DNA from 4 places in the Glaciimonas sp. PCH181 genome. Region 1 is predicted to be linked to each of the others. Evidence: predicted binding sites of a transcription regulator. Region 1 holds the regulator's gene; each other region holds the start of a gene.

Region 1 (8,201 bases):
CCTAAAAGACGTGCCATGGGATCAAGCGCTGGATATTGTCCTGCAAGCCAAAGGTCTGGACATGCGCAAGAATGGTTCAGTAGTCTGGATTGCGCCGAAAGACGAATTGCTCACCAAAGAGAAGCTAGAGCTGGAACAACGTGCGTTAATTGCTGATCTCGAGCCTTTGCGGACCGAATCGTTTCAGTTGAATTATCAAAAAGCAGAAGCATTCAAAAAAGTCTTTGGCATCAATGATGATGGCAGTACTGTCGGCGATAAAAAGAATAGCATCTTGTCGAAGCGTGGCAGTGCCGTTATCGATCCACGCACGAATCAATTGTTTATTACCGATACGCCAACCGTATTGGAAAATATTCGTACCCTGGTCACAAAAATCGACATTGCCTCTCGCCAGGTATTGATTGAGGCACGGATGGTCGAGGCGAATGACGGATTTAGTCGCAATCTCGGGGCTAAACTTGGATTTGGCTTTACCAGCGCCAACGTCGCCGCCGGTGGTCAGCAAGTCGCATCAGTAAGCGGTGCGCCGACTCTTGGCCAAAGCGCTGTGAATTTACCCGCCTCTCCTGCCAGTGGAACAGCAGGCTCGGTTGCGCTGACACTTTTTAATTCCGCTGCGTCTAAATTTATCAGTCTCGAATTGTCTGCGCTCGAAGCCGATGGACAAGGAAAAATTATTTCGAGTCCACGTGTTGTGACTGCCGATCAGCAAAAAGCATTGATAGAGCAGGGTACAGAGATTCCTTATCAAAGTGCTACCAGCAGTGGTGCAACGTCGGTTGAATTCAAGAAGGCAAATCTGAAGCTGGAAGTTACGCCGCAAATTACACCGGATGGCAATGTTATTTTGACCGTCGATGTGACCAATGACAGCGTTGGCGTGGTGGTGCCGGGCGGTGTATCAATCAATACGAAACACGTTCAAACTCAGGTTCAGGTTGAAAATGGCGGAACGGTTGTGATTGGCGGTATTTACACCCAGACAATTTCTAATGATGTTAATAAAGTGCCACTGCTTGGAGATATTCCGATTCTGGGTTATCTTTTCAAACAAAGTGCAGTTGTTAACAAAAGAACTGAGTTATTGATTTTTCTGACACCTAAAGTTGTTGTAGACCGGATCGCTGGACGCTAGCCATTAGCTGCTAGTCGCAAAGACGCCGGTCACCTGCCGGTGTCTGTATTTGCGAAAAAGGTTAAGTGGTGAAATGGGTCGGTGTACATGAAAGGCAATATCATTCTGGTCGGCCTGATGGGTTCAGGCAAGACTACGGTTGGCCGCGCTCTGGCGAAGAAATTAAATAAATTATTTATCGACTCGGACCACGAAATCGAAGCGCGTTCTGGCGCTTCGATTCCGCTGATTTTTGAGATTGAAGGCGAGCCCAGTTTTCGCCAACGTGAAGCGGAAGTTATCCGGGATATTACTGCGCGTCAGAACATTGTGCTGGCGACTGGTGGCGGGGCGATCTTAAATCCGGATAATCGGGCTTCGTTGAAAAGTTGTGGCACTGTTATTTATTTGCGTGCTAGTGTCCATCATATTCTGCAACGCACCGGGCGCGATAAAAATCGGCCCTTATTGCAAACTGCAGATCCCCGCAAATTACTTGAAGAGTTAACGCGTCAGCGTGATCCGCTCTATCGTGAAATTGCCGATATCATCGTCGATACCGGACGGCCTAACGTACAATTTCTGGTGCACAGTATTTTGTCTCAATTAGATATGACGCCGACGCCTGTCGATACGTCTTTCAATGCGTCAACGGATACGCTAAAAGAGTCTGCTCAGAGCAGCAACCACATTCCCATTAAATTTACTATGAATCAGCAGAACCAGCCGACGCAGCAATCTCCATTCAATTCGCCGCTTGGCGCAACAGCATTCACATCAACGATTAGTCTGCGAGTGGAATTGGGTGAGCGTAGTTATCCAATAGAAATTGGGCAAGCGTTGATAACGGATAGCGAACGCGTTGCGCGCCTGATCTCCGGCAAACATGTTGTCATTGTTACCAATACTGTTGTCGCCCCGTTATATCTGGGGATGTTGCGTGCTACTTTACTGGCCGCCGGGAAGAAGGTGATCGAGATCATCTTGCCGGATGGAGAAGAGGAAAAAAACTGGGCCAACTTAATGGTCATTTTTGATCGTTTGCTGACTGAAAAATGCGATCGAAAAACAACCCTGATCGCACTGGGCGGTGGCGTCATTGGTGACCTGACCGGTTACGCTGCTTCAGCCTATATGCGCGGCGTACCTTTCGTACAAATCCCAACGACTTTACTGGCGCAGGTTGATTCTTCCGTCGGTGGGAAAACCGGTATTAATCATCCGCTTGGCAAAAACATGATCGGCGCGTTTTACCAGCCACAGGCAGTCATTGCTGACATTTTGACATTGCAAACATTGCCCGAGCGGGAATTATCCGCAGGTCTGGCAGAAGTGATTAAATACGGCGCGGTGATCGATCCTGTGTTCTTTGACTGGCTGGAAGCAAATATCGATAAATTGATGGCGCGTGATGGCGCTGCTTTGGCCTATGCCATTCAGCGCTCCTGCGAAATCAAGGCTGATGTAGTGCGACAAGATGAGCGCGAAGGCGGTTTGCGGGCGATCCTGAATTTTGGACATACTTTCGGCCATGCGATTGAATCCGGCCTTGGGTACGGGGTATGGCTGCACGGTGAGGCGGTGGGTTGCGGCATGATCATGGCGGCGGACTTGTCGTATCGCCTTGGTTATATTGATGCACAGGCGCGTGACCGCGTTAGCGCATTGATACAGGCTGCCGGTCTACCGACGGTGGCACCTGATCTGGGTACTGCTCGCTGGCTTGAGTTGATGCAAATCGACAAGAAAAACGAAGGCGGACAAATCAAATTTATTTTGATGAAACAACTAGGCGGATCATTAATTACTACCGCTCCTCAGGATGCCTTATTGGCAACGATACTGGCGACCATAGCCGAACCCATCCAACCTTTATCTGCCCCACAACCATAATGAATACAGAAGCGTCCCTCGCCCCGTATGCTGCCCATTCAGCGACATCGCGAGGACGCTTGTTCGACGAAGATGCGCCCAATACCCGGACCCAATTTCAGCGCGACCGGGATCGCATCGTACATTGCACGGCTTTTCGCCGACTTGAATATAAGACGCAGGTATTCGTCAATCATGAAGGCGATCTGTTCCGTACACGTTTGACTCACAGCATAGAAGTTGCGCAAATCGCGCGTTCGATTGCCCGTAATTTGCAATTGAATGAAGATTTGGTCGAGGCAATTTCACTTGCGCATGATCTGGGGCATACGCCCTTTGGGCATGCAGGGCAAGACGCGTTAAATGCCTGTATGACAAATTTTGGTGGCTTCGAACATAACTTGCAAAGCTTGCGGCTGGTCGACAAGCTCGAGCAACGCTATGGCGCATTCGACGGTTTGAATCTGATGTTTGAAACCCGCGAGGGCATACTCAAACATTGTTCCAATGCCAATGCCAAAAAACTAGGCGATATTGGGCAGCGCTTTATCCAGCGCAAACAACCGACGCTGGAAGCGCAGGTTGCTAATTTGGCGGATGAAATTGCCTACAATAATCACGATATTGATGATGGTCTGCGTTCCGGATTATTGACGCTCGAACAAATGATGGAAATCGATTTCTTTGCGCGCCATAGCCATGAAGTTGAAAAAACGTTTCTTGGATTACGTGGGCGACGCGCTATCAATGAAACAGTGCGGCGAATGATTAACGCTTTGATTAACGATTTAATCGACACCTCACGCCAACGGATTTTGGCCGCTGCGCCGTTAACCGTTGAAGACGTGCGAGATGCTGCGCCACTAATCGCATTTTCGGATGCAATGGCGGCTGAGGCGGCTGCATTAAAGCGCTTTTTACGCGAAAATCTTTATCGTCATTATCTTGTGAATCGCATGACTGCTAAGGCGCGGCGCATTGTGGTCGAGCTGTTTGATTGTTTTGTGGGTGAACCGAATTTGCTGCCGCCGGACTATCAATTAACGCCATCAACCTTGCAACATCCAGACGGCGCACAACTACAAGCGCGACAGGTTGCCGACTATATTGCCGGCATGACCGACCGTTATGCCATCCGCGAACACCGACGTTTATTTCTGGTCGATGAGGGTCATCTGTAATTGTTGCCGTGGCGATAATTCAGACGCGGGTTATTCAACTTTTTTAAGGAGTCATCCATGAAATTTCACTTCCAACCCGTTTGTAGTCTGGGTTTGATCGGCGCTCTCATTTCTTCTACTGCATTTGCATTTTCTTTAGCCGATTTGAGCAATCAGGATGCCAGTTCTGGATTGAAGGCGGCACTGGATAAAGGTGCAACTGTTGCGGTCTCTAAACTCGGTGTTGAAAATGGATTTTTGAATAACGATAAAGTAAAAATTGGATTACCAGGCGTGTTGGAGCAGGCGCGTCCGCTCTTGAGAATGACAGGGAAAGGGCAGCAATTGGATGATTTGGTTTTGTCGATGAATCATGCGGCAGAATCCGCCGTGCCACTGGCTAAACCTTTGCTATTGAATGCAGTGAAATCGATGTCGATCACGGACGCAAAAAATATTTTGAGTGGCGGTGAGACATCGGTGACGGATTTTTTCAAGCAGAAAACGGCGGCACCTCTGGAAGTGAAATTTTTGCCGATAGTGAAAAAAATTACAGACCAGAATGGCGTCTCAGCACAATATAACGCAACGATGGGCATGGTCAGTAAAACAGGATTAGTGCCAGGGCAGGCCGCCACGGTTGAGGGCTACGTCACTCAACGTGCACTGGATGGTTTGTTTTATATGATCGGGGAAGAAGAGAAGGCGATTCGTCGCGATCCGGTTGGCGCGGGAAGTGCCATTATTGGCAAGGTATTTGGTGCACTGAAACAGTAATCCGGCTGCCAGAGAAATGAAAGCCTCATTGATGAGATGAGGCTAAACAATCAGCAAAAAAATCATGCTGAAAATTATCCAAATAATATAGGTAATTAAAGTGATTTTCCAATAACAAAGGGCGCATTAACTGCGCCCTTGCTCGTTTGTCAGTTTAGTATTTTCTCAATGATTCTTGAGACACACTTGCATTGACTTAGACCTCACAACATTACGTAGCCGGGATAGGTGCATCCTCGGGCAAATGTTTAATCGCGGAATGTTGGTGGTTCTGCAGTTTATCCTTATATTTAATTACTTGACGATCAAGCTTGTCGATCAGCAAGTCAATGGCGGCGTAAAGGTCATGCGCAATGCTTTCAGCATGCAGGTCTTTGCCTTTTACGCGCAAATTAATTTCGGCTTTCTGGCGTTTTTCTTTCTCTGTGATTTTGTCGATAGTCAGGATCACACTAATATCTATGACCTGATCGAAATGGCGCTTGATACGCTCCAATTTGCTTAGCACGTGTTCGCGAATGGCGGGAGTTACGTCGAGGTGATGCCCACTAATTGTGAAATTCATACAGCGCTCCTATGAAGTATGTCGTTGGCGGTTCGGACTTGGGATGATCAATTCATTATGAATCGGTCAGTCAGGACACAGCGACGGTTGTGCATACATACAAACAGCTAAAGAGATTTACGCAAATTGACTGGCGGAATTCTTAATGCTTCGCGATATTTTGCGACCGTACGACGTGCAACTACCATACCTTGTTCCGCGAGCATATCGGCAATCTTGCTGTCAGAGAAAGGACTTTTAGAATCTTCCGCTCCTATCAGTTGTTTGATTAACGCCCGTATCGCTGTAGAGGAAGCCTCTCCACCTGCCTCTGTAGCAACATGGCTACCGAAGAAATACTTTAATTCGAACATCCCGTGAGGGGTGAGCATGTATTTCTGAGTGGTCACACGAGAGATAGTACTTTCGTGTAATCCTAGTGTATCAGCTATTTCGCGCAACACAAGCGGCCGCATCGCGACCGCGCCGTGTGAGAAGAAATTCCGTTGACGTTCTACAATTGCTTGCGCCACGCGCAGGATGGTATCGAAGCGTTGACGCATATTTTTGATCAACCACTTCGCCTCTTGCAACTGCGATCCCAGCGATCCTTCGCTTTTACCTTGCTTCAGAATATTGGCATAGAGGGCGTTTACACGCAGTCTTGGCATAACGTCATTATTAAGCATGACTTGCCAACCATTTTTTGTACGTCTGACAATCACGTCCGGCACCACATAATCCGAGGCGCTGCCCGCAAAAGTAGCGCCTGGATGAGGATTGCATTGCTTGATAACTACTTGTGCTTCACGTAAATCTTCGTCGTCGCAATCGAGCGCTTTTTTGATTTTATTAAAATCGCGTTGTGCAAATAAGGCCAGATAATCTTGCACAATAATTAATGCCAGACGACGTGTGACGAAAGCTACTTTCGGAAATGCTTTAATTTGCAGAGATAGACATTCGGCAGCATTGCGAGCACCCACACCAGTCGGGTCAAAGCTCTGCACCATCTTCAGAGCCATTGATAGCTCTTCGACTTCGATGTCTAATTCCTCTGGAAGACGGGCATGAATATCTTCCAGCGGCTCTTCCAGATAACCATTCTCGTCCAGCGCATCGATGATTAATTCGATCAATGCGCGGTCGCGATGCTGATCCACAGTTTCACGCATTTGCTTCAGCAAATGTTCGCGCAAGGTCGTTTCATAAGCTTCCAACTGCGGCCTGGCATCTTCGTCGTCCGGGGCTTTGGAAGTGCGCGCAACGTCGTCGAAACTCCATTCGCTGTCATTGTTAGCGCTGTCCTGGCTATTGTCGCCAGCCTCTTGAGTTTCACCGCCGCCTTCCGGCTCTGTTGGTGAACTGCTGACTTCACTATCGCCGGTTGGTGCATCCATCGTCGAAGCCGTCGAGTTGATTGCGCCGTCCGCTAACAACCTGACAGAGTTATCAAGAGGGTCGTCAAGCCGTTCCAGCAACGGATTGTCCGAGAGGATGTGTTCCAGTTCCTGATGCAGTTCCAGCGTAGACAATTGCAACAATCGTATAGATTGCTGCAACTGTGGTGTCAGCGCCAGATGTTGCGAGGTGCGGAGTTGGAGGGATTGTTTCATGTGTGCTGGGGATTCCTCAGTATTCCTGTATTCAGTTACATGCGGAAATGTTCACCCAGATAAACGCGTCGCACCGATTCGTTGGCGATGATGTCGTCTGGACTGCCGCTGGCCAGCACGCTACCCTGGTTGATGATGTACGCCCGGTCACAAATGCCGAGCGTTTCCCGCACGTTATGGTCGGTAATCAGGACGCCGATCCCACGCTCTTTCAAGAATCGCACGATGCGCTGAATTTCGATTACGGCAATCGGATCTATCCCTGCGAATGGCTCATCGAGCAATACGAAACGGGGATTGGTGGCTAAAGCGCGGGCGATTTCTACGCGACGGCGCTCACCACCAGATAACGACAAAGCCTGGTTTTCGCGCAGTTTATCGATTTGCAATTCTTGCAGCAGTGATTCCAGCTTGTCCGAGATTTGTTGTTTGGTGAGCGGCACGCCGTCTGGACGCTGAAGCTCGAGCACAGCCCGGATATTGTCTTCTACCGTAAGTTTGCGAAATACCGATGCTTCTTGCGGTAAATAGGACAGACCGAGCACGGCACGTTGATGAATAGGCAAGCGCGAGATATCCACGCCATCCAGATCAATTGCGCCGCCATCCGACGGCACCAAGCCCACAATCATATAAAACGAGGTCGTTTTACCGGCACCGTTGGGGCCCAGTAATCCAACCACCTCGCCATTTTTGACATTCAGGGAAACATCGCGGACAACCTGCCGCGCACCATAACTTTTTTGCAAGCCTTTGACAATCAGCGTACTCGAATTAATCGCCGTCATCTTACTTCCCCTTCGGTTGGATGACCGCTTTGATGCGTCCGCTACCGGGCTGACTTGTGCCAGACGCGTTGTTATTCACCGAGTAGAATTCAGCGCGACTATCGTAGGAAATGAACTCGCCGTTCACGACATCGGTAGGTTTTGTGCCTTGCAAGCGCCGCATTTGCGCTTTAGAAAATAATTTTACGATTTCAGTTTTATCGTCGTATTCGATACGCTCTGCTTCGCCGTCAATCCATAAATCCGGACCGCCATCGCGTTTCTGGCGGAACGTTGCCAGTCCGCCCGGTGCTGCATATAACGTTGCGAATTGGTAGCCGGATGGGT
Region 2 (8,201 bases), 670 kb from region 1:
TATTGACGGTGCCGGATGATTTCCAAAGGCACGGCGGTCAGCATCGGATCGGCCAGAATCAGCAAATGAACATCGATAAAAGCACCTAACTCTGCCGGGGATTCTTTGGGTAAGTCAGTGCGGATGGTTTGCAGTTCTTTGCGGACTGTTTTGACTGCATCTTCAAGCCGCCGGACTTCGGCTTCGACCTGGGTTTCGGACACCAGATAATGTTTGACGTCCATCGCGGTGGGCGCAAGTAAATGTGCTCGACCAATCGCGATACCGCGTGAAACCGGAATGCCATGTAGGGAAAAGGATGCCATCTGTTCAGCCCGCGTTAATTGGTGTCTAAGAATGATTGAACAGGGTTGCGCCAAACCGCGTGCATAAGCAGGACAGGGGGTGAAGTTACCAACCCCATATCGACAATATCGTCATGTCTGGCCGCACCGTGATTGCGCTAACTTTGCCGTGATTTTTAGCGCGAAGCCAGATTATTCGCCTTCGCCGAATTTGTCCTGTATCAACTGATTGAGCGCTTCGAAGCATTCTTTCTCGTCTGCGCCCTCAGCTTCCAACAAAACGCTGCTGCCTTTTCCTGCCGCCAGCATCATGACGCCCATGATCGACTTAGCATTGACACGCCGATTGTTTCGGGAGATCCAGACTTCGCATTTAAATTTGCTGGCAAGTTGGGTGAATTTAGCCGATGCACGTGCATGCAGGCCTAATTTATTGATGATTTCAATTTCTTTTTGAATCATGGAGTTTTCTTTTAGTTATGGTGTTTATACACATTGATACGGCGTTTATAGCGTCTATCAGTAACGATTTTCCCTTTGTACGTATGCACGAACCCAGCAATTATTGTGCCACCCGCACGCGATTATCGACCCGGACCGCGCCGCCCTGACCACCAGCCAGCGCCATTTCGGTGACAACGTCGAGCGTGTCCTCGCGATACGTCAGCGCCCGCAATAACATCGGCAAACTGATGCCTGCAATGACTTGCGTTTGCGTGCCGCTGCACAATGGTAACGTGCAGTTGGACGGCGTGCCGCCCATCACATCCGTGATCACCAATACGCCAGAACCGTCGTTCAATCGCTCTACCGCCTGTTTTGCCATCAATTGGACTTCGGCAGTATTTTGATCGGCGATAACATCAATCGCCTCGAACCGCTCTGGCATCTGTCTAAATACGTGGGAAACGGCGGTAATAAACGCCTGACCAAGGGGTGAATGGGTTAATAAAAGAATACCGACCATATTTTTAATACCAGACCCGCTATGCGGATAAAAGCGAACATGTCAGGTGACATATTTCGCCATCATTTTAGGCGTTTTCGATATTTTTTATCAGCCTGTCGTAAAACTGCATCATTCAGGTTTCGTTCCCGCCGTATCAACGTCATTTGATGTATGACGTTGATGAATCTCGTTGCTTTATGCCTGCACTGCCGCTTCCAAAGCATCGATGAACATTTCTGCCACATTGAAGCCTGCCTGTTGCATGATTTCCTGGAAACAAGTTGGGCTGGTGACGTTAACTTCTGTTAAATAGTTACCAATAACGTCTAATCCTACCAATAACAAGCCACGTTTGATCAGGATTGGTCCTAACGTTTCGCCGATTTCGCGCTCACGTTCTGTCAGCGGCTGCGCCACGCCTAAACCACCGGCTGCCAGATTGCCACGTACTTCCGATCCTTGGGGAATCCGTGCCAACGTGTACGGGACGACTTCGCCACCGATCACCAATACGCGCTTGTCGCCAGCAACGATCTCGGGGATGAAGCGTTGAATCATGATGGTTTGACGGCCATTGTTGGTCAATGTTTCGATGATCGAACCAAGATTCATACCATCGGCTTTGACCCGGAAAATACCTGCGCCGCCCATGCCGTCCAACGGTTTCAGGATGACATCCTGATGTTCCTCATGGAACGCACGCAAACGCGTCGCGTCGCGGGTAACTAATGTAGGGGAGATAAATTGCGGAAATTGCGCAATGGCGAGCTTTTCATTGTGATCACGAATAGCTTGCGGCTTATTGAAGACGCGCGCGCCTTGTTTTTCAGCTAATTCCAACAAATACGTGGTGTAGATGTATTCCATGTCGAATGGTGGATCTTTACGCAGCAAGATCGCATCGAACTCAGACAAAAACATCTGCGTTGGCGCGGCTGCCCGAAACCAATCGTCGCCATCACCAGTCAGTGTCACGCGAGCAACATTGGCGGTGACAATGCCGCTTTCTAGCGCCATGTCTTGCTGCTCAAACGCATAGATCGTGTGACCGCGTTTGACGGCTTCGACCATCATCGCATAAGTTGTGTCTTTGTAAATTTTAAAACTATCGAGCGGATCGGCGAGGAAAGCGATTTTCATTATCAAGCCTTGTTGTGTTGTCTTACTGTCTTGTTATCATAATCCTGAACAACGTTTTAGTGCGCTATCAGTAAATTTCAGGATTTGGATCGGTTTTTTCCATTTCCAGCGACGCCGCCAGCAACGCCAGACGCGCCACTACCCCATACATATAGAAGCGGTTCGGCGCGGTTGTGCCCGGTTTTGCCAGCAAATCTGGCAACGCATGCTGTTGCGCAAACGCCAGCGGCACATAATGCGCGCCCGGCGCGTTCAGATTTTCATTGATGCCGCGCTCGGAGTGCACGCGATAAAAACCGCCGACAACGTAGCGATCAATCATGTACACCACCGGTTCTGCTACGGCGTCGTTGATGTGCTCAAAAGTATGCACGCCTTCCTGGATGATCACGTCGTGGATCGCCAAGCCTTCTTTGCCGACCGACATTTTGTTGCGTTGTTTCAGATTCAATTCTTTGATCTGGCTGGCATCCGTGATGCTGGTAATGCCCATGCCATAGGTGCCCGCATCGGCTTTGACGATGACAAAAGGTTTTTCCTTGATACCGTATTCTTTATACTTTTTACGAATCTTCGACAGCGTTGAACTGACGCTGGATGCCAATGCATCTTCGCCGATATGTTCCTGAAAGTTGATTTGATCGCATTTGGCGAAAAACGGATTCAGCATCCAGGGATCGACATCGACCATTTTCGCAAATTTTTTCACCACGTCATCGTAGGCGGCAAAGTGGTTGCTTTTGCGACGCACTGCCCATCCTGCATGTAGTGGCGGCAAGACGTTTTGTTCGTTCAGATTCTCTAATATAGAGGGGATGCCTGAAGACAGATCATTGTTGAGCAAAATCGTGCAGGGATCGAAATTTTTCAGCCCCAGACGACGGCCATTATGCGAGCGTTCCAGCGGTTCTAGCGTAACAGTCGTGCCATCCGGCAATTCTATGGTTACCGGTTCGGTCACATCATCGGCCAACGAGCCAAGTCTTACATTTAAGCCGGTCTGCCTGAAGATTTGCATCAACCGTGCAACATTCTGCAAATAGAATGTGTTGCGGGTATGCAACTCTGGCAATAACAATAGATTCTTAGCATCCGGACAATATTTTTCAATCGCTGCCATCGCGGCTTGTACGGCTAGCGGCAACATTTCCGGGGATAAATTATTAAATCCGCCTGGAAATAAATTGGTATCTACCGGCGCTAATTTGAAACCAGAATTACGCAGATCGACCGAGCAGTAAAACGGTGGCGTGTGTTCTTGCCACTCCATCCGAAACCAGCGTTCAATCGCCGGTGTGGCAGTCAGGATTTTCTTTTCGAGATCAAGGAGGGGGCCGTTTAGAGCAGTGACGAGGTGCGGAACCATAGAGAAACTCTTACACTTTCATGTTAAGCGCTGTAGCGCATTTTTTAAGTGCTAGCGGGGGCTTATATCAATTTTGGCTGCGCTTGAATGACCTCGATTTTAACGGGAATTATCTTAATCCGTTGCGCGAAAACGCATTATCTGGCGATCGGGTCAATTGTGCAGGACTAATAACATTAGGGCAATTTGATGTTTTTAAAGTCCCTGAAAGTGAAAAAAGCGCCCTCAATATGACTACTTGAGGGCGCTTTTGTTTGTGGCCTGCTACTTGATGTACATCAGTTTCAGACCACACCGGACGCTGTTGCCGTCCGGTGAATTTCTCAGATAAATCTCGGATTAACCGTGATAAGCCGATTCGCCGTGGCTGGAAATGTCCAGACCTTCGCGCTCTTCTTCTTCTGTGACACGCAGACCGATAACGATATCGACTAGCTTGAAGGCAATGAATGCCACCACACCAGACCAGATGACTGTCGTCAACACGCCTTGAAGTTGAATCCAGACTTGACCGCTAATTGAGTAGTCTGGGGCAACTGCGTTAGTAACATAGTCATAGATACCAGTACCGCCGAGGCTAGGTGCTGCAAACACACCTGTTAGCAACGCGCCAAGAATACCGCCGACGCCATGCACACCGAAGACATCTAACGAATCATCTGCACGCAGGATCTTTTTCAAGCCTGTTACGCCCCACAAGCAAGCGAAACCAGCGATCAGACCCATGACCAGCGCGCCGCCTACACCGACAAAACCTGCTGCTGGTGTAATGACAACCAAACCTGCAACCGCGCCAGATGCGCCGCCCAGCATGGAAGGCTTACCCTTGCCAATCCACTCACCCAGACTCCAGGTTAATACTGCGCCAGCCGTTGCGACCAAAGTATTGATGAAGGCCAGTGCTGCACCGCCATTGGCTTCCAGACCGGAGCCAGCGTTAAAGCCGAACCAACCGAACCACAGCAACGAAGCACCAACCATCGTCAATGTCAGGCTATGTGGCTTGAAAGCTTCTTTGCCGTAACCGACGCGTTTGCCGATAACGTAAGCGCCGACCAGACCAGCAACCGCCGCATTGATATGGACCACTGTACCGCCAGCGTAATCCAGAGCACCTTTTTGGAATAACCAGCCTGCACTTGCAGTTGCTTTAACAGCGGCGGCAGCGTCAGTATAGCCATCCGGACCAGGCCAGAACCAGACCATGTGGGCGATTGGCAAGTAAGCAAACGTGAACCACAGGACAGTGAAGGCCAGGATTGCAGAGAACTTGGCGCGCTCGGCAAATGCACCGATAACCAGTGCGCAAGTGATCGCTGCGAAGGCGCCTTGGAACACGACGAAGGCAAATTCTGGCAATACGACGCCTTTACTGAACGTTGCCGCCAGCGAATCAGGTGTCATACCGTGCAGGAATAGGCGGCTGAGGCCACCAAAGAAGTCGTTACCTTCAGTGAACGCAATGCTGTAGCCGTAGACGATCCACAGCACGATCACGAGCGAGAAAATAGTGAAACATTGCATCAGCACCGACAGCATGTTCTTGCTGCGGACAAGACCGCCGTAGAACAGGCCGAGACCTGGCAAAGTCATCAAAATAACAAACGCGGTACATACTAATAGCCACGCTGTATCGCCCTTGTTAGGGACGGCTGGTGCTGGCACTGCGCCAGCGGCTGGAGCTGCCGCAGCAGGAGCAGCAACGACGGCAGCCGGTGCAGCTGCAGGCGCAGCAACCGGAGTAGCCTCGCTAGAAGCGCTGGCGACGGCTGATGCCGATGCCGATGCCGATGCATCATCAGCTGCTGAAGCTGGCAGCATGAAGCCGACCGCAAGCATTAGCGCGCAAAATGCCAGAAACGTGGCAATTATTCTTTTGATGTTCATGTTAACAGTCCCCTTAGATTGCATCTTTGCCGGTCTCACCGGTACGAATACGAATAACTTCTTCCAAATCGAGGACGAATATTTTGCCGTCGCCGATTTTGCCGGTGCGTGCTGCGGTTTCTATCGCTTCTACTGCACGATCCAGAATCGAATCATCTACTGCCGCTTCAATTTTTGTTTTAGGCAGAAAATCGACAACATACTCAGCGCCGCGATACAACTCGGTGTGTCCTTTCTGACGGCCAAAACCCTTTACTTCTGTAACGGTGATGCCTTGTACGCCGATAGCTGACAACGCCTCACGGACTTCATCCAATTTGAATGGTTTAATAATCGCAGTGATCAGTTTCATATTGACCTCAGTTAGAAAGTTTTTGCGAGAGAGAAGACCACACCGTTTTTGCCGAGGTTTTTGCCGTCAGGGGCGACATACGCGCCGTTTTTGGCATCTGTACCGACAAAAGCTGCGCCAAGAGTAACGCCATACAGGCTCTCAAAGGTTTTTGTTACGCCAACTTTCCAGTCGGTGTAGCTGGCGAAGCTAAAGTTTTCAACACTTTGGTGACCAATATGCAGACCCAGCGTTACACCGGAACCGACATCGAAATTAGCGCCAAGGTCGTAATACGCACTATTCTTGCTGTTGACCGTGCCGAACAAGTTGGTCAATGCATGTGAGTATTTGAAGTAACCAGGGCCATAACCGAGTTGACCGTAGAGCTCAAACGTATTCGCGTTTTTACCGATATTGCTGTAATTGTTGCCCGGATAGTAATAGTACAAACCGCCGACGTCATAGGTAAAGCCACCAGGAAGATCGCCGCGCTTACCTGCGTACAAATCCCACTCGATATTGCCTTTGCCGTTAAAGCCAGCGCTGTTGACCGAATCTTTGATCCATTTAATGTTTGACAACCAAGTACCAGCGTAAAGGCCGGTAGGATTATTGGTGTAGTCCACGCCACCTTGCAAAGCAGGGTCAAAGCGGGTTTGCGAAATACCGCGGAAACGGTAGTCGTTTACGACGCCAATGTTATAAGCGATCTGATTATCAGGTACGGGTTCTGCGGCTGGCGCTGCAGCCGCAACAGCGGGGGTAGGCGCTGCGTCGTCCGCATGGGCGAAGCTGGCAACCATTGTCGATGCGACTGCCGCGGCGAGTACTAGCTTATACGTCAGATTTTTCATTTTTATCCCTGGTAGCTATGCAACATTAAAATACGAAGAGCCGGTAACTAAAGTTTCATTTCCTCTCTAGCAGGAGTCATGCCAACGAATTCATATTGCGTTTTAAGGCGCGATTTATAATCGCTTTATTGTTTTAACCCCTACAATCTGCGCTTACCTTTAGCAAATACCTCCGGATTTCTGCACCATAGAGATGCATAAAATTGTTTTTGTATTATTTTGGTGCGCGCAAGTAAGGAATTGCCAATCTGCTCTCGGGCATAGCGGGGTTTGGGGTAGTTGACGCGCGTAATCTTGCGGGGATGCAGCCGGGCGATCGCATCGGTGGGCGTTCTGGCTCTGTGCAGCATAGGAATTCGCTGGATGGTGTGACATCTTGAGAGATTCTCTTAAGATGCATGCCAGTCTCACGCCGACGCCCTTGGCATGGGGTATCATTTTTATTCTTACGTTTTTTTGTATTTACAGGAGCATCACCATGAGCAAGCCCAATTTTTTTGAAGATATGCAGTCCAAGATTAATCAGGCTATCGAAAACTCGCCCGCCAAAGACATCGAAAAAAACGTAAAGGCAATGCTGAGCAGCGGTTTCGCCAAACTCGATCTCGTGACACGGGAAGAATTTGATGTTCAGGCGCAGGTGTTGGCAACGACGCGGGCCAAGCTGGAATTGCTGGAATCGCGCATTACTGAAATAGAAGCACAATTAAAGCGTCCATGACCGGCTTTCAACGGCAACACCCATGACGTTGGCAGTATTAAAAAGCCGGGCGCTTGCAGGGATGCAAGCCCCGGAAGTAACGGTTGAAGTTCACCTCGCAAACGGATTGCCTTCTTTTACGATTGTTGGATTGCCGGAAACCGAGGTCAAGGAATCAAAAGACCGGGTCCGTGCAGCGCTTCAAAATGCGCTTTTTGAATTTCCCTCCCGAAGAATTACCGTCAATCTGGCACCCGCCGATTTACCCAAAGAATCGGGACGTTTTGATCTGCCGATTGCGCTTGGCATACTTGCCGCATCGGGCCAGATGCCAGCCGATCAGCTAGACCAATACGAATTTGCTGGCGAACTATCGTTGTCAGGCGAGTTGCGTCCGATCCGCGGGGCATTGGCAATGACGTTTGCGATGACCCGACCGGCGATCACTGCCCCTAATAGCGTTGAAAACGATCTGGCGTATCCACAGAAAAAACAGCGCGCATTTATTTTGCCGCGTCAAAATGCCGATGAGGCCGCGCTGGTCACCGATGCGGCGATTTTCCCGGCCGATTCTTTGCTGCATGTCTGCGCGCATTTCTCTGCAAAAGAGCCAAATGAAAGATTAGTACGCCACATCGCCACGCCGCAAATAAAACCCCCTTGTTACCTCGATTTCAGCGATGTAAA
Region 3 (8,201 bases), 550 kb from region 1:
GTGATTGATGTCCGCTACCAAAACCATCAGCCCATCGGCCGCCAGACGTTCAGAAATTGCAGCACCGATGCCCATGGCTCCGCCCGTCACGAGCGCCACTTTGTGGACGCCGCTATCATAATGAGGCATTTTGTATCTCCGAGATGGGGGCGATCTGTCGTGTCTGTCAGAAGTTCGTAGACCCTACAGACCGCCTTTTTTGATTTGAATTAAGCCAATGGATTAATTAATTTATTGAATGAATGAATGAAGAATTATTTTGGAAGAAAGCCAATTGAAATCCAAGGTATGGCAACCACTACCAACAACGCCAGCACCAGCGCTGCCAGATATCCCCAGACCCGATTGAACACACGATCCGGCGAAACCTTACCGATAGCGCAAGCAGCATAGAAGCCCACCCCAAACGGCGGAGCAAACAAGCCTATCCCCATCGACAAAATCACCACCATCGCATAATGCACGTCATGGATGCCGAGCGAACGTGCTACCGGAAACAGTAACGGACCAAACAACACGATCGCCGGAATGCCTTCCAAGATGCTGCCCAACACAATGAAGATCGCGACCGAAATCAGCAAGAACCCGGTTCCACCGCCCGGCACGCCTTGCATCAACTGTACCAACTTGGCCGAGAAACCAGACTGGGTCAGCGCCCAAGCCATCGACGTCGCCATACCGATGATCAGCAAAATTGCGCCCGACAAAGTCGCCGCTTCAATTAGCATCGGATACAGCCGCTTGAAGTTCAGATGACGCATAAATATGTGCATCACCAGACCGACGACGATGGTGTAAGCCACGCCGATAGTCGCTACTTCGGTTGCTGTCGCGACACCTTCAATCACTGCGACACGGATCAGGATCGGCAACGCCAATGCTGGCAACGCCACGATCAACGTTTTGCCGATAACTGCTAACGTTGCGCGTTTGACGTCGGGCATTGGCTCGCGCCGTGCACGGAACCAGCAAACGATACCGATAGCGATGGTTGCAATCACCGCTGGCATCAAACCACCGATGAACAACGCCGTGATCGATACGCCGCAGACTGCGCCGATGGTGATCAGTACCAGACTAGGCGGAATCGTTTCGGTCATTGCGCCGGAGGATGACAGCAGGGCCACCAATTCTTCCGGTTTAGCGCCACGTTTTTTCATCTCAGGGAATAGTGCCGGCGCAATTGCCGCCATATCCGCTGCCTTGGAGCCAGAAATACCGGACACCAAAAACATCGCCCCCAACAAAACGTATTGCAAGCCGCCGCGTACATGGCCCAGTAATGACGCCATGAAATCAATCAACGTGCGCGCCAGACCGCTGATTTCCAGCAATGCTCCCAGCAATACAAACAGCGGTACCGACAGCAAAATCAGGCTCGACATGCCTTCGTCCATGCGGCTAACCACGATCATCATTGGCGCGTTAGTCGCCAGTGCCAGATAGGCCATCGTCGCGGTGCCGAAAGCAAACGCAATCGGAATACCGCCCGCCACGCACGCCCCGATCAACACGACAAAGAAGATGATCAGGTTGTAATTGCCCATCGCGATCAACATCGGTTTGCCCAACCACAGCGCAAGGGCGATGATGCCCACTACGCCGACGGCAGAGCCGACCTGTTTAAACGTCGCATGGCTAGCCATTTTTGCAATCGCCGCCAGCAACATCAGAATTGCACCAACCGGTAACGCCGCTGCCCGCAGACCATCAGGGATTTCGAGGGCCGGGGTAGTAATCGCCATCTGTTCGGTAGCGTGGGTAACTGCAGGATGAATGATCATCAGCACGAAGATGCAGACGACCAGCGCCGCCACCGTCTCAAACCAGATGCGCCATTTTTCTGAGAGTTTGTTGACGATGGCAGTCAGCCGCATATGTTCGCCACGGTCCAGAGCCAACACCGCACCCAGCATCGATAGCCAGATGAAGAGTGTGGATGCCAGTTCGTCCGACCATATCAGCGGATCGTGCAATGCGTAGCGGTAAGTGACGCCGATGAACAGCACCAGCGTTTCGACCACAACCAGCAGTGCCGCCACCGCGGCGACTACGTGCATGACGCCGCGGTTGATGGTCGCCAGCAACCTAGCCAGAAAGTGGCTTTGCACCGGTACAGGATAGGTGGCAGAGGTCATAGCAACGCTCATTACGCCAGTTTTCCGGTGTATTTCTCAAGCACTGCCCAAGCTTCTGGACCGAACTTCTTATGCCATTGCTCATAGAAACCAGCGCTGCGCAGCTTGGTACGGAAGGCTTCGTTATCGGTGGTATTGAAGACCAGACCTTTAGTTTTCATGTCGGCGACTAATGAATCGTTCAGTGCTTTCGTGTCGACGCGTTGCTTGAGACCAGCTTCATTGACGTTGCGCGTCACGATATCTTGCAGATCCTTAGGCAGTTTTTCAAACGATGCTTTGTTGCCCAGACACCAGAAACCGTCCCACATATGATTGGTGACGGAACAGTATTTTTGGACTTCGTACAGCTTGGCAGTGGCGATGATGGCCAGTGGATTTTCCTGACCTTCGACGATCTTGGTTTGCAGGGCGGAATACACCTCGGCAAAGTTAATGCTGGTCGGTGCGGCATCAAAAGCGCGGAACATCGATGTCCAGAGTGGGCTAGGCGGCACGCGCAGCTTCATTCCTTTCAGGTCTTCCGGCTTATTGATAGGACGGGTGCTATTGGTGATCTGGCGATAGCCGTTGTCCCAAATTTTGTCGAAAGCGAACAAGGTGGACTTGGCAGCAATTTGCTTGCGGACGAAAGCACCCAGATCGCCATCCATCGCAGCCCAGACCTGGTTGTAATCCTTGAAAGCAAAGCCGATGCCGCTGATCTGCGCATCTGCAACCAGCGTTCCCAGAATCAGCGGAGACAACATAAAGTAATCGATCGCACCGGCACGGATTTGCGACAGCATGTCGGTATCGGTACCAAGTTGACTGTTTGGATACACCTGCATGTCGACGCGACCTTTGGAGTCGGTCGCGATTTTGGCAGCCATTTCTTTGGCGCGCACATTCATCGGATGGGTGATCGGTAGATTATTAGCGAATTTCAAAGTGAATTCCGCAGCAGCATGGGCTTGTGTTGAATACAGACCGAGACCGCTGGCGGCAACCGCCGATGTAGCAGAAATGGTTTTCAAAAAACGGCGGCGTGAAATATTACCCATCTGTTTGTCTCCTGGATTTAAGTATGAAAAATGCTATCTGCATCTGTATCGATGCTGTATCGATGCTTCCTGATAACGGATAGAGCAATTTAGATGCCAAGCCCGGGCTTACCTTTTGAGATTGCCCTGATGCATGGCCGTATGCCTTAGCGGCATTGCTATTCTCGTCTAAAACGGGGGATTCAAGGTGACTTCTATGGTGGATGTCATGTGTTTAATTTGTGCGACAGGTGTCGCATGGAATAAACACCTGTATATCCCGCAGTGCAGCAAATTTGGCGAGTGGGAAACGGTCATGTAAAGGGTGTAAATTGACCTCTATGTGCTTGCCTGCATGCTGATCCAAATGGCGCGATGTTGTGCGTGCTTTCCTTTGTAATTACTTATGTCCGACCATGAAATAGCTGTGGCATCGTTTTTGCATAGCGTCTTGTGAAAACTCTTTTAAGGAAACCTTATGACTACTTCCGCACCCTGTATTACCGGCTGGAACCATTCGAAGTTCGGTAAGTTAGATGGCATCGATCCTGAAATTTTAATTTCCGAAGCGGCGAAGGCGGCGATCGCACACGCGGGTTTGACCCCGGCGGATATTTCGTCGATTCACATCGGCACTTTCAATGGTGGTTTTTTGTACCAGGATTTCCCTTCGTCGTTGGTGTTCAATCAGATTCCTGAGTTACGTTTTACGCCTTCTGTGCGGGTGGAGAATGCTTGCGCTACCGGTTCGGCGGCGATTCATTCAGGTTTGCAAGCGGTGTTGTCAGGGCAATCGAAGCATGCGTTGGTGATTGGGTTTGAAAAAATGTCGGAGCTGGCAACGGCGGCGGTGGGGGATGTTTTGTTGAAATGTTCTTATGCCAAAGAAGAGGCGAGTATTCCCGGCGGATTTGCAGGTGTATTTGGGAAGATTGCGCAAGCTTATTTTGAACGCTATGGCGATCAATCGGATGCGCTGGCGGCGATTGCTGCGAAGAATCACAAGAATGGTATGTCGAATCCGTACGCGCATATGCATAAAGATTTTGGGTTTGATTTTTGTCGCAATGTATCGGAGAAAAATCCGTTTGTGGCTGGCCCGCTGAAGCGGACGGATTGCTCGCTGATTTCGGATGGTGCTGCAGCGATGATTATCAGTGACGCTGATGTGGCGAAGGGCATGACCCGCGCAGTGCAGTTCCGCTCAGCCGTGCAGGTGAATGATTTTCTGCCGCTGAGTCGGCGCGATCCTACGCGGTTTGAAGGCGGGATGCTGGCTTGGCAGAAGGCGCTGGGACAGGCTAAGTTGACGTTGAATGATTTGTCGCTGGTTGAGACGCATGACTGTTTTACGATTGCTGAGTTGCTGGAATATGAGGCGATGGGGTTGGCTGAGCCGGGGCAGGGCGCGCGGGCGATTCTGGATGGCGTTACCAGTAAAGAGGGACGGTTGCCGATTAATCCTTCTGGTGGGTTGAAGTCTAAGGGGCATCCTATTGGGGCAACGGGGGTTTCTATGCATGTTATGGCGGCTATGCAGGCTTGTCATGATGCTGGAGACATGCAGATTCCTGATGCGCGGTTTGTGGGGGTGTTCAATATGGGTGGGGCGGCGGTGGCTAATTATGTGAGTATTTTGGAGAGAGTTAGGTAATTGGGGTTTGCGAGAGGGTTTTGGTAATTTGAACGGTTGGTGCTCCGTTGCTGCAAGCCGGGGGCGGGCCGGCAGCAAGTCACTTTGTTCTTGCTTCGGCTAGGCGCCCCACAGAAAACGCAACCAAAAAGAAGGCGATCGCAGATATCGCTGCCCTTCCGGGCCTCAAATGTCTCAGAAGTTTGCCGGGTCGAAAAAGCAGCTCGCTGCACTCAAACATGTTTTCCGACCAACCCCGTCAACCCCCAAACATTTGGTAGCGCTACATAACACCACCATCGAACACCACCACCGAACACTAATAACAACCCTATCCCTTTGAACAGATTCTAAAGAAAACCACCATCATGTTAAAAAAAGTTATGAATCTGGGACGACTTCTATCCGACGTCGCCCGACGGTTCCCAGACCAACCCGGTCTGATCATAGGTGAACACATCTCCACCTGGCAGCAAATCAACAATCGCGTCGACGCCGTATCCCACGCCTTCCAAAAGCTAGGCGTAAAAAAAGGCGACAAGTTTCTCGTCCACTCCCGCAATAATCTACAAATCTTCGAAAGCGCCTGGATAGCATTCAAGCTAGGCATGGTCTGGGTCCCCACAAACGTCCGTATCACCCCACCAGAAGCCGCCTATCTGGGCGAGTCAAGCGGCGCGAGCATCATGCTATATGACCACGGCATGGCCAATTACGTCGATGCAGTCAGAGCAGTCTCCCCAGCCCTAACCCACGTAATAGCGCTGAGTAACCCGCGCGAAGGCGAACTAGATTACGAAGCGCTGGCAACAGACCCGGCGAACAGCCACCCATTCGAGGAAGTTGAAGTCGACTACGAAGATCCCCTATGGTTCTTCTACACATCAGGCACCACCGGCCATCCCAAAGCAGGCATGCTATCGCACGGACAAATGGCCTTTGTCGTCACCAATCATCTAGCCGATTTGCTACCTGGCCTGTCACATAAATCACGTTCATTAGTCGTCGCCCCACTATCCCACGGCGCAGGCATCCACGCCATCGTCAATACCGCCCGCGGCGCAGCAAGCATCCTGCCCGCAACAGAAAAACTCATCCCCGAGGACGTCTGGCAATTAGTCGAAAAGCACCGCATCGACAACATGTTCACCGTCCCGACCATCGTCAAAATACTCACCGAAGATCCCTCAGTAGACCGCTACGATCACAGCTCGCTACAACACGTCATCTATGCAGGTGCGCCGATGTATCGCGCCGATCAACGTTACGCGCTGCAAAAGCTCGGCAAAGTATTAGTCCAATATTACGGCCTGGGCGAAGTCACCGGCAACATCACCTTCTTGCCAACCTACATGCACACCGACGACGACAGCGACCCACATGCCCGCGTCGGTTCCTGCGGCATCCCGCGCACCGGCATGGAAATCGCCATCCTGGACGAGTCCGGCAAAAAATTAGCCGCCTTTGAAACCGGCGAAATATGCGTGCGCGGCCTCGCCGTATTCATGGGCTATCACAACAATCCCGAAGCCAATGCCAAAGCATTCAAAGATGACTGGTTCCACACCGGCGACATCGGTCACGTCGATCGCGAAGGATTTTTGTACATCACCGGACGTTCTTCCGACATGTATATTTCCGGCGGTTCTAACGTCTATCCGCGTGAAATTGAAGAAGCATTGCTGACCCATCCGGCAGTGTCCGAAGTCGCAGTATTAGGCCTGCCAGACCCCAAATGGGGCGAAAGCGGCATCGCCGTCATCGTCACCAAGGGCGGTGCAACAGTCGATTGCGAACAACTGCACGCGCATCTGGAAGAACGCCTCGCCAAATACAAATGGCCGCGACGTTTTGTATTCTGGGAAACAATGCCCAAATCCGGCTACGGCAAGATCGTCAAAAAACAGATCAAATCGTTGCTTGAAGCAGAGGGGGAATGTCATCTATGACCACCGCAAGCAACATTGCAACCACCTCATCCAGCGCCCATCGTTCGCGCATGATGCTGCATCCCGGACCGTTTAATCCGGTCAGGATTCAGAGTCGGCATGCGGCAAGTTGTCGGCACGTGCGCCTGACGCTGGTTGCCGGCCTCAGTCTGTTTGATGCGATTGTTAAACCGCTGATTGAGATCGGTATCAAGAGCGCCTCATTCACCATACTCGGCGGTTATTTCGATCAAATTGAATATTGCGTGGCCGCGCCCGATCCATCGCATCAAGCCATGATCGCGTATTCCAAACCGATTCAAGCCGGTCCTGCGTACATGATTTTTGGCAATGCGACGATGGGCAAAAATCAGCATGGCAAACCAATCGTGCATTGCCACGCCGCGATTCGCACCCAAGACGGCATCGTCAAAGGCGGTCACATTATTACCGACACCTGCATCGTCGGCAGTACCCCGATTTCAGTCCTGGTCACCTCGCTCGATGGCTTCGAGTTGCGCGTGACTTACGATCCGGAAACCAACATCCCCCTACTACAACCGCAAGCGGAGAGCCCAAATGAGTGAAGCAACCATCGTCGAAACCGGCAGCATGGGCCGCGTCGCCTATGCTCGTATTGCACCGAATGAAGATTTGGTGCTGGGCGTCGAAAAATTATGCATGGCAGAAGGCTTCAAGAACGCTTTCGTGCGCGGCGCTTTAGGCAGTCTGGTCGATGCCTGTCTGGGTACGCGGGATGGCAAATACGTGCAAATCAAAGGACCAGCCGTAGAAATCGTCAGCCTTGCCGGTGAAGTGCGCTCACAGGAAGACGGATCGTTGAGCGCATCGCTGACCGGCGTAGTCGCGGATACTGAGGGAAATGTCTACGGCGGTCCATTCGTGGCCGGGGCTAACCCAATCTGTATGACGTTTGAAGTGACGTTGGAAGAATGGTTACCTTTGGCTGTCGCGTTATAAGTTGCGATGTTTTGTAAATTGCATGCACATTGTTGTAGGCTCTTGCCTTATTCACGGAATGTCTGCTAGCCTCATCCGCATTCACTCACGGTTGTCGGCCTACAACGATTGCGTAAAACATGCGAAGATTTATCCCCTCTACCTCCTGCCTGATCGCCTTTGATACTGCAGCGCGTCATTTGTCATTTACCAAGGCTGCGCATGAATTGCACATGACGCAGGGGGCGGTCAGCCGTCAACTGGCAGTGCTGGAAACGTATCTTGGCGTCAAGCTGTTCGAGCGGGTGAATCATCGTTTGATCCTGACCGAAGCCGGGCGCGAATATGCGATGCAGATATCGGCAACTTTGACGCAGGTCGAAATAGCCACCTTTCAAGTCATGACTTACAAGAATTCGGCTGGCATGTTCAATTTGGCAACGCTGCCGACGTTCGGCATCAAATGGCTGATTCCTCGGTTACCAAAATTTACTAAAGCGTATCCAGAAGTTATCCCCAA
Region 4 (8,201 bases), 240 kb from region 1:
TCAACAGCATTCCGCCAGAAGAGATGGGCACCGCCAGCCAGGCGCAGCTAGAAGCCAGAATTAATGACATGTTGTTCGGACATTGAGATTAGCCATGAAAATATCACCCGCCATTTCGTCAGCCCCAACAACGTTGTCTACTTTATATGTACGCCCCGAATACGTCCTTGCGCCAGAGCGCGCGGACATCACAGAGGTCCAGCGACCTTTATCGTTTTTTGAATCCCTATACCGTCACGGCTGGCTACGTAAAATTGTCATTCTGCTATTTCTGGCAGTCATCTGGGAAATGTATGGCCGCTGGCTAAATAACACGTTGTTATTTCCGAGTTTTTTCCAGACAGTGCAGGCATTCTGGGACGGCATCATTAGCGGTGTCTTGCTCGAAAGAGCCGCAGTCTCGCTAAAAACTTTGTTAATCGGCTACGGCCTGGGGATTGCGTTGGCGACTTTGCTCACAACAGTTGCCATCAGTTCACGCATCGGTACGGACTTCTTAGAAACGCTGACCTCGATGTTTAATCCGCTGCCAGCGATTGCGTTATTACCGTTGGCGCTGATCTGGTTTGGATTGGGCACGGGCAGTATTATTTTTGTATTGGTGCATTCGGTATTGTGGGCGGTGGCGTTGAATACGCACAGCGGTTTTCGTGGCGTATCCAATACTTTGCGCATGGTCGGTCAAAATTACGGCCTGAAACGTTTCTCGCTAGTTGCCGCCATTCTTATTCCGGCGGCATTTCCAAGTATTCTGACCGGTCTTAAAGTCGGCTGGGCCTTTGCATGGCGCACCTTGATTGCGGCCGAACTGGTATTTGGCGTGTCGTCCGGCACCGGCGGTCTCGGCTGGTATATTTTTGAAAATCGCAATCAACTTGAAACCGCAAACGTTTTTGCCGGGCTATTTTTTGTCATCATGATTGGGTTATTTGTTGAGAATTTTATTTTTGCCACGATTGAAAAGCGCACCATTCGTCGTTGGGGAATGCAGCAATAAAAGATTGGTATTTTAAGCAAAGTACCTCAGTAATCATTAAAAAAATCAGGAGACAAACATGCAGCGCAGAACATTCAGCAAACTAGTCGTCGCCGGGACATTAGTCCTGTCCAGCCTATCAACATTCATGAGCACCGCCCGCGCAGAGGCGTCAACAATCAGAATTTCGCACGGATACGGGATTCTCTACCTGCCGCTGATGGTGATGCGCGATCAGCAGTTGGTCGAAAAACAGGCGAAAAAAATGGGCATGGGCGATATCAAAATTAATTGGTTGCTGCTCGATGGCGGTAACGTGATTAATGATGCGATGCTGGCCGGTAATCTGGACATCGCAGGGACCGGCGCCCCGGGCTTCATTACGTTATGGTCCAAAGCGCAAGGCATTCCGCGCTCGGAAGTAATCGGTCTGGGTGCGCTAAGCACATCCTCGCTCTGGCTGAACACGAATAATCCGGCGATTAAATCGCTGAAAGATTTCACGCCTAAGGACAAAATAGCGATTCCAGGTATCAAGACATCGTTGTCAGCGGTCGTATTGCAAATGGCTGTCGCCAAAACATTTGGCGCAGAGAATTACGCCAAGCTCGACCCTTTGACGGTTAGTCTGGGACACCCGGAAGCGGTGGGATCGCTGATGTCTGGTAAAACAGAAATCACAGCGCATTTCACATCGCCGCCATTTTCATATCAAGAGCTGAAAAATCCAAAAATTACTCGGGTATTGAGTTCTTCAGAGGTATTGGGAAATATTACGTTGGATGTTGTGTTTGCGCTCAAACAATTTACTGAAAATAATCCAAAATTGGTGCAGGCATTTATCGCGGCGCAGGAAGAAGCCAACACCTATATCGAAAAAAATCGTAAAGGTGCAGCAGATACGTTTATCCGGGTGTCTAAAATCAAACTGACGGCTGATGAAGTTGAGAAAATGTTGGCAGATCCGGATATTCAGTTTCACACTACACCGAACAGTTTGATGCAGTACGTGCAGTTTATGGATAAAGCAGGGACTATTAAAACTAAGCCGGCTAAATGGTCGGATATGTTTGTTCCGTCGGTGCGCAGTCGGGCGGGAAGTTAACTAGTAACAGGCTGTAGAACGAAGATTAAAACAGCGTTAGAAATATCCTGCGGTCAGGGTATTTCTGCGCTGATGGCATAAAGCATCGGCATCAATACCAGTTGATGAAATTATTGAAATCACAGAAATGTGAGCGAAAAAAATCCCACCACACTGTTGTTCAACAGTGCAGCATCGGCTTAAATTTCATTAAAATGGCGGCTAGATTTGTCGCGTTGCGGCTCGTTTTTTACGCACATCGCTGACGCCGATCAATGCTGCACATTCAACGGCACTATGGACATTCTCACGCTGGAGCCTGTCAGATTTTCTGTGTGAACGGGGTTATGAAATAAAACCGAAAAACTCTACAAAACCCCACCTCATGCATCTGAATGAAAACTCTTCCCCAAAGAAACCGGCTGATTCAACAATATAGTCTTAGGATCACGACAAATAATCACCAGCACCACCACAGTAGCTACATACGGCAGCATAGACAAAAACTCCGAAGGAACACCCAACCCAAATCCCTGCGCGTACAGCTGTAAAACAGTCACTCCGCCAAACAAATAAGCCCCCGCCATCACGCGCAGTGGCTTCCACGTCCCAAACACCACCAACGCCAGCGCAATCCACCCTTTACCAGCAGTCATCCCCTCCACCCACATCGGCGTTTGAACAATAGATAAATAAGCCCCCGCAATACCCGCAGTAGCGCCGCCAAACATCACCGCCAGATAGCGAATAAAAATTACCGGATGCCCGATAGCATGCGCAACGGTAGGCGATTCCCCCACCGCCCGTAGCTTCAATCCACTATGGCTTTTAGTCAAAAACCAATACACCGCGCCGCCCAACACCAGCGATAGATAAATCATCACGTCATAGTGAAAAAATAGCTGCCCGAGTACTGGCAATGTCGACAATACCGGAATCTCAATCCCCTTCAATCCCGGAATCGGTGTCCCCGCCAGATCGTGCCCGACAAAAGCCGACAATCCAATCCCGAACAGCGTCAACGCCAACCCGGTTGCGACCTGATTGGCCTGTAACGTCAACGTCAAAAAAGCAAAGATCAGCGACAACGCTATCCCTGCTGTAGCCGCAGCGATAAAGCCCAGCGTCGCGCTACCGCTGGCCAGCGTCGCGGCAAATCCCGCTACCGCACCGACCAGCATCATGCCTTCAATCCCCAGATTAAGAACGCCGGCCTTTTCAACAACGGTTTCACCCAACGCCGCATAAATCAATGGCGTCGCCGCAACAACCGTACTGACAATAATAGGAAGAACGGGGCTAGCAGGATTCATGCTGTTTCCTTGATGGCGGCGGCGTTAGAAGCACTAGAAATTGCGCGGACGGTGCTGACATTCTTTAATTTAAACGTAATGAATAAGTCGGCTGCCAGTAAATAAAACAACAGCAAACCCTGAAACAAACCAGTAATCGCGGAAGGCAACGCCATCTGCATCTGCGCCGATTCGCCGCCCAGATACAACAGCGACATCAGCAATGCGCCAAGCACAATCCCGACCGGATGCAAGCGCCCAATCCACGCCACGATAATCGCCGCGAAACCGTAACCGGGCGAAATTTGCGCCTGTAACTGACCAATCGGCCCCGCGACTTCGCATAAACCCGCCATTCCTGCCGTCGCGCCGCTAATCATCAACGCCACCCACACATTGCGTTTGTTAGAAAATCCCGCATACGCCGCGGCAGCAGGGGATAGCCCAGCCACTTGCATCCGATATCCAGCGAAAGTTTTACTAGAAAATAACCATGATGCCAGCGCCAGCACCAACCCCAGAATAAAGCCCCAATTAGTCCGCGTGCCTTCGATCAACAACGGAATCAAATGCGCATCGCTGAAAGTTTTGGATTGCGGAAAATTAAAACCTTGCGGATCGCGCCAGGGCCCATGCACCAGATACGACAACAGCAATTGCGCGATATATACCAGCATCAACGTGACCAGAATCTCGCTAGTATTGAAGCGGTTGCGCAGAAACGCCGGTATCGCTGCCCACGCCATGCCGCCCAGCGCACCGGCGACAAACATCAGCGGCAAGCCCCAGATTGCGGTGCTGTCACCCAGCCACAGCGCCACGCCACCACCAGCAATGGCACCCATCGTCAGTTGACCTTCTGCGCCGATATTCCAGACATTGGCGCGGAATCCCAGCGCCAGACCCAGCGCGCACAACAACAATGGCGTAGCTTTTAGCAATAATTCGCCGACCCCGTACACGGTTTGTAGTGGCTTGATAAAAAACACGTAAAACGCTTGCTGCGGATCTTTGCCGAGGATGGTAAAAATCACGATCCCCGTCAGCAGCATCGCCACCGCAGCAATCAGCGGTGAAGCCACTCGCATCATCGGCGACGGCGCCGCACGTCGTTCAAGTTTAAGCAAGATGATTCTCCTGATTGATGGAAACTCCGGCAGCGAGGCCGGAAGGTGACTCGTTGATAGCGTCTGGCGGCAGCGCGTCAAATTTGCCGCTCATCCAGTTGCCGATTTGTTCGATGCTGGTATCTGCCAGTCGCACTGCTGGCGATAAGCGACCTTCGGACAGCACGCAAATCCGGTCACTGATGGTGAACAATTCTTCCAATTCTTCGGAGATCACCAACAACGCCACACCTTGCGCACGCAGATCGATTAACGCTTGCCGAATCAACTGTGCAGCGCCCACATCCACGCCCCAGGTCGGTTGCGCCACAATCATCATTTTTGGATTCAGCATGGTTTCGCGGCCGACGATGAATTTCTGTAGATTGCCGCCCGATAAACTGGATGCAGCAGCATCCGCGCCGCTGCATTTGACGCCGAAGCGGGCAATCACGTCTTGTGCAAATTGTTGAATCGCACCGGGTTGTAGCAGTCCTTTGCGCACCATGCCGTGGCGCGCGCCAGTCAGCAAGGCGTTCTGCGCCAGACTCATACTGGGCACTGCGCCGCGCCCTAAACGTTCTTCTGGCACAAACGTCAGGCCGTGCTGTCGTCGTTGGGCTGGATTCAAACGTCCGACCGATTCGCCCATCAGCACGATCATCGGCGCTTGCCCAGTCGGCGTGTCCGTCAGGCTTTCGCCAGACAATGCCGCCAACAATTCTTTCTGGCCGTTGCCGGAGACCCCGGCGATGCCCAGAATTTCACCGCTGCGCACGTTCAGGCTGATGTTTTTTAGTGTGGTGCCGAACGGGTCAATTGTTCCCAGAGATAATTTATCCAGCGCCAGACGGACTTCGCCAGTGGCTTGCGGGGTCAAATGGCATTCGGCCAGTTCGCCGCCGATCATCATCCGGGCCAGACTGTCGTTGGTTTCGTTTTTTGGGATAGCGGTGCCGCTGACGCGCCCGCCGCGCAAAACGGTCGCGGTATCGCACAGGGCACGGATTTCATCTAGTTTGTGGCTGATATATAAAATGCTGCAACCTTCCGCCGCCAATTGGCGCAAGGTCGTAAATAAGGTCAGCACGGCTTGCGGCGTCAGGACCGAGGTTGGCTCGTCCATGATCAACAGTTTTGGCTGCTGCAACAGGCAGCGCACGATTTCCACTCGTTGGCGTTCCCCGACCGACATGCTGTGGACTAGCCGATGTGGATCAATCGGCAGGCCGTATTTTTCTGATACTTCCTTAATTTGCACCGCCAGCAAAGCCGGAGCGACCTGCACATCCAGCGCCAGGGCGATATTTTCAGCGACAGTCAGCGTCTCAAACAACGAAAAATGCTGGAACACCATGCCGATGCCCAAACGCCGGGCCTGCGCCGGACTGGCGATATCCAGATAACGTCCCTCCCACAAAATGCTGCCTGCATCCGGTTTGGTGACGCCATAAACGATCTTCATCAGCGTACTTTTTCCCGCGCCGTTCTCACCCAGCAACGCGTGAATCTCGCCGGGCTGGACGCTCAGGCTGATCCCGTCATTAGCGACTACGCTGGGATAGCGTTTAGTAATGTCGTTGAGGACAAGGCGTGGCGGCAATGCGGATGAATCCGGCAATAGGTCCATGGGAAGGTCCGTTTAAGAGAAGTAAACAGGACTTACACAAAATCGCCCCAGCGGCGTTGCGCTGTCCTGGCAATCTACGCGGTCCGACCGTACTGTCTTTGTCGGCACGCGTTGCTGGGACAAATTTTGTGTAAGCCCTAAAAATAGAATAGGAAGCAACCCAGGGGAAGTGCAATTGTCATGCCAGAGCCGAAATTGCTGCGGTAAAGCGCGGCAAAAATCGCCTGATCAAGCATGCCGATGCCGGGGCAGCAGGCTGGAAATAGACAGTTTCGCCCGATTGTCATGGTGCGATGCGATATATTTTGTCGACAATATTAAACAAAAATTTGTCACAAAATAACTATAAATTGGTGAATATTCGCTATTCATATTTGCGACTATTGCACCGTAACAGCGCATTGATAATTTACAAGCGCCAATTTAATGCAAAAAATAACAAAGGCCGCACCGATTATCAGCATCCATGCGCCCGCTGAGGCCGAATAGTTAATTTTTGCGCCAGTTTATGATTGGCAACAATTGGCACGGTAATTGCTGTCAAAACATTTAAGAATTTTAAGCAGAGCGATTTGCGAAATGACCTCAAATTGGACTGCGCGCTATTTTTAAATGTTGTAAATCTCGTAATAAGGGGAAATGAGGCTCCTTAACTCCTTAGTGATCCACTCTCTTGGAAACACATCATGGCAAAGCAAGCAGCAGTAAAAATCAGCAAGTTCGCGGTCAATGTATTAACAGTGGCTGCAGCGCTGGCGAGCGTTCAGCAGGCCAGCGCTGCTGAATGGAGCGATACCTCCATCGGCTATCGTTACGGAACGAATTTTGCTGAGCCGTATGTCGGCACCGGGATTGCAAAGAGCATTATCGATATCCAGCATGCTAGTGGTTATAAGTATGGGACGAACTTTGTGAACGTGGATTTGTTGCAGTCCGATAGTAAGGATAGCAATGCGCAGGAAGCCTATATCGTTTACCGGAATACGCTGGATTTGGGCAAAGTAAGTGGAAAAACCTTGTCATTCGGTCCGGTGCGTGGGCTTGGTGTGACGGCTGGGTTTGATTGGAATACTAAGAACGATCCGGGTTATGCATCGAGAAAACGTATGTTGGTGTTGGGACCGACGTTGATGATGGATGTGCCGGGTTTTTTGAATGTCAGTTTGTTGCTGATGCGTGAGAGTAATCAGCCGGTCGGCGTGACTAGTCGGTATACCTACGATACGCATCCGATGCTGAGCCTGGCCTGGGGAATTCCTATTGCTTCGACCGGGTTGGCGTTTGAGGGATATTTCGATTACATCGCGGCTAAGGGTACGAATGAATATGGTGGCGGGACTGCGCCGGAAGTGCATTTCGATGGTCAGATAATGTATGACTTGGGGACGCCTTTGGGGATGGGGAAGAATACTTTGCGGGCTGGTCTTGAGTATGAGTACTGGCGCAATAAGTTTGGTACGCCTTCTACTGTTAAGGGGTCTTTGGCTAAGACGCCTATGGTTCGGGTCGAGTATCACTTTTAAGGTTTGTTGAGAGCGTATTTGCTGCGTGGGGGCTTTGGGTTTGGTGGTTGCTTAGATGGGATGTGCTCCGTTGATGCAAGCCGGGGGCGGCCCAGCCGCTAGTCACTTTTTCTTGCTTCGGCTAGGCGCCCCCACAGAAAAAGTGACTGGCTGTCGGGCCACCCCCGACAAAGCCTCCACGGAGCGCCAACCGTGTTATCAGCCACAAACCGATATCTAAACACCAAAAGGAGTTCTGAATGTTTCAATTACGTTCTACATTAATCGCCCTGGCAACAGTCACCACCCTAACTCTAGGCGTGCTACCAACAGCCAGCGCCGCCGAACCATTAAAAGTCGCGTTCGTCTATCTAGGCCCAGTCGGTGACGGCGGCTGGACATTCCAACACGACCAGGGCCGTCGCGCCATCGAAAAAGAATTCGGCAACAAAATCAAGACTACTTATGTAGAAAACGTCCCGGAAACCGCCGATGCCGAACGCGTCATCCGCCAACTCGCCGTCGATGGCAATCAGCTGATATTTACCACCTCATTCGGCTACATGGACCCAACGATCAAAGTCGCCAAAGCTTTCCCGAAAGTCCACTTC

The links. The regulator sigma-54, encoded in region 1, starts transcription at its own class of promoters, with help from an activator protein. The targets are predictions, from matches to a motif close to TGGCANGNAANCTGCTTT.
Region 2: a site for sigma-54 is predicted at 6,881-6,898, ahead of C7W93_RS20025 (TorF family putative porin). Genes of this name have one in related genera too.
Region 3: a site for sigma-54 is predicted at 3,589-3,606, ahead of C7W93_RS14355 (acetyl-CoA acetyltransferase). Genes of this name have one in related genera too.
Region 4: a site for sigma-54 is predicted at 6,612-6,629, ahead of C7W93_RS18055 (outer envelope protein). Genes of this name have one in related genera too.

The regions. Positions count from the first base shown of each region.
Region 1 is NZ_PYFP01000002.1:831,571-839,771, reverse strand. Features, by position in the region: gene pilQ (type IV pilus secretin PilQ) at 1-1,138, shown strand, start outside; gene aroKB (bifunctional shikimate kinase/3-dehydroquinate synthase AroKB) at 1,226-3,010, shown strand; gene C7W93_RS16895 (deoxyguanosinetriphosphate triphosphohydrolase) at 3,010-4,170, shown strand; gene C7W93_RS16890 (DUF4197 domain-containing protein) at 4,228-4,926, shown strand; gene hpf (ribosome hibernation-promoting factor, HPF/YfiA family) at 5,138-5,491, opposite strand; gene C7W93_RS16880 (RNA polymerase factor sigma-54) at 5,599-7,086, opposite strand; gene lptB (LPS export ABC transporter ATP-binding protein) at 7,122-7,874, opposite strand; gene lptA (lipopolysaccharide transport periplasmic protein LptA) at 7,876-8,201, opposite strand, start outside.
Region 2 is NZ_PYFP01000002.1:1,500,108-1,508,308, forward strand. Features, by position in the region: gene ptsP (phosphoenolpyruvate--protein phosphotransferase) at 1-305, opposite strand, end outside; gene C7W93_RS19990 (HPr family phosphocarrier protein) at 477-746, opposite strand; gene C7W93_RS19995 (PTS sugar transporter subunit IIA) at 847-1,251, opposite strand; gene gshB (glutathione synthase) at 1,429-2,373, opposite strand; gene gshA (glutamate--cysteine ligase) at 2,441-3,739, opposite strand; gene amt (ammonium transporter) at 4,079-5,626, opposite strand; gene C7W93_RS20020 (P-II family nitrogen regulator) at 5,640-5,978, opposite strand; gene C7W93_RS20025 (TorF family putative porin) at 5,990-6,814, opposite strand; gene C7W93_RS20030 (accessory factor UbiK family protein) at 7,293-7,535, shown strand; gene C7W93_RS20035 (YifB family Mg chelatase-like AAA ATPase) at 7,558-8,201, shown strand, end outside.
Region 3 is NZ_PYFP01000002.1:286,101-294,301, reverse strand. Features, by position in the region: gene C7W93_RS14370 (SDR family NAD(P)-dependent oxidoreductase) at 1-129, opposite strand, end outside; gene C7W93_RS14365 (TRAP transporter large permease subunit) at 255-2,138, opposite strand; gene C7W93_RS14360 (TRAP transporter substrate-binding protein) at 2,150-3,181, opposite strand; gene C7W93_RS14355 (acetyl-CoA acetyltransferase) at 3,639-4,814, shown strand; gene C7W93_RS14350 (acyl-CoA synthetase) at 5,162-6,742, shown strand; gene C7W93_RS14345 (DNA-binding protein) at 6,730-7,308, shown strand; gene C7W93_RS14340 (PPC domain-containing DNA-binding protein) at 7,301-7,702, shown strand; gene gcvA (transcriptional regulator GcvA) at 7,822-8,201, shown strand, end outside.
Region 4 is NZ_PYFP01000002.1:1,076,526-1,084,726, reverse strand. Features, by position in the region: gene C7W93_RS18090 (ABC transporter ATP-binding protein) at 1-86, shown strand, start outside; gene C7W93_RS18085 (ABC transporter permease) at 95-997, shown strand; gene C7W93_RS18080 (ABC transporter substrate-binding protein) at 1,056-2,081, shown strand; gene C7W93_RS18075 (ABC transporter permease) at 2,444-3,373, opposite strand; gene C7W93_RS18070 (ABC transporter permease) at 3,370-4,440, opposite strand; gene C7W93_RS18065 (ABC transporter ATP-binding protein) at 4,472-6,088, opposite strand; gene C7W93_RS18055 (outer envelope protein) at 6,775-7,611, shown strand; gene C7W93_RS18050 (BMP family ABC transporter substrate-binding protein) at 7,851-8,201, shown strand, end outside.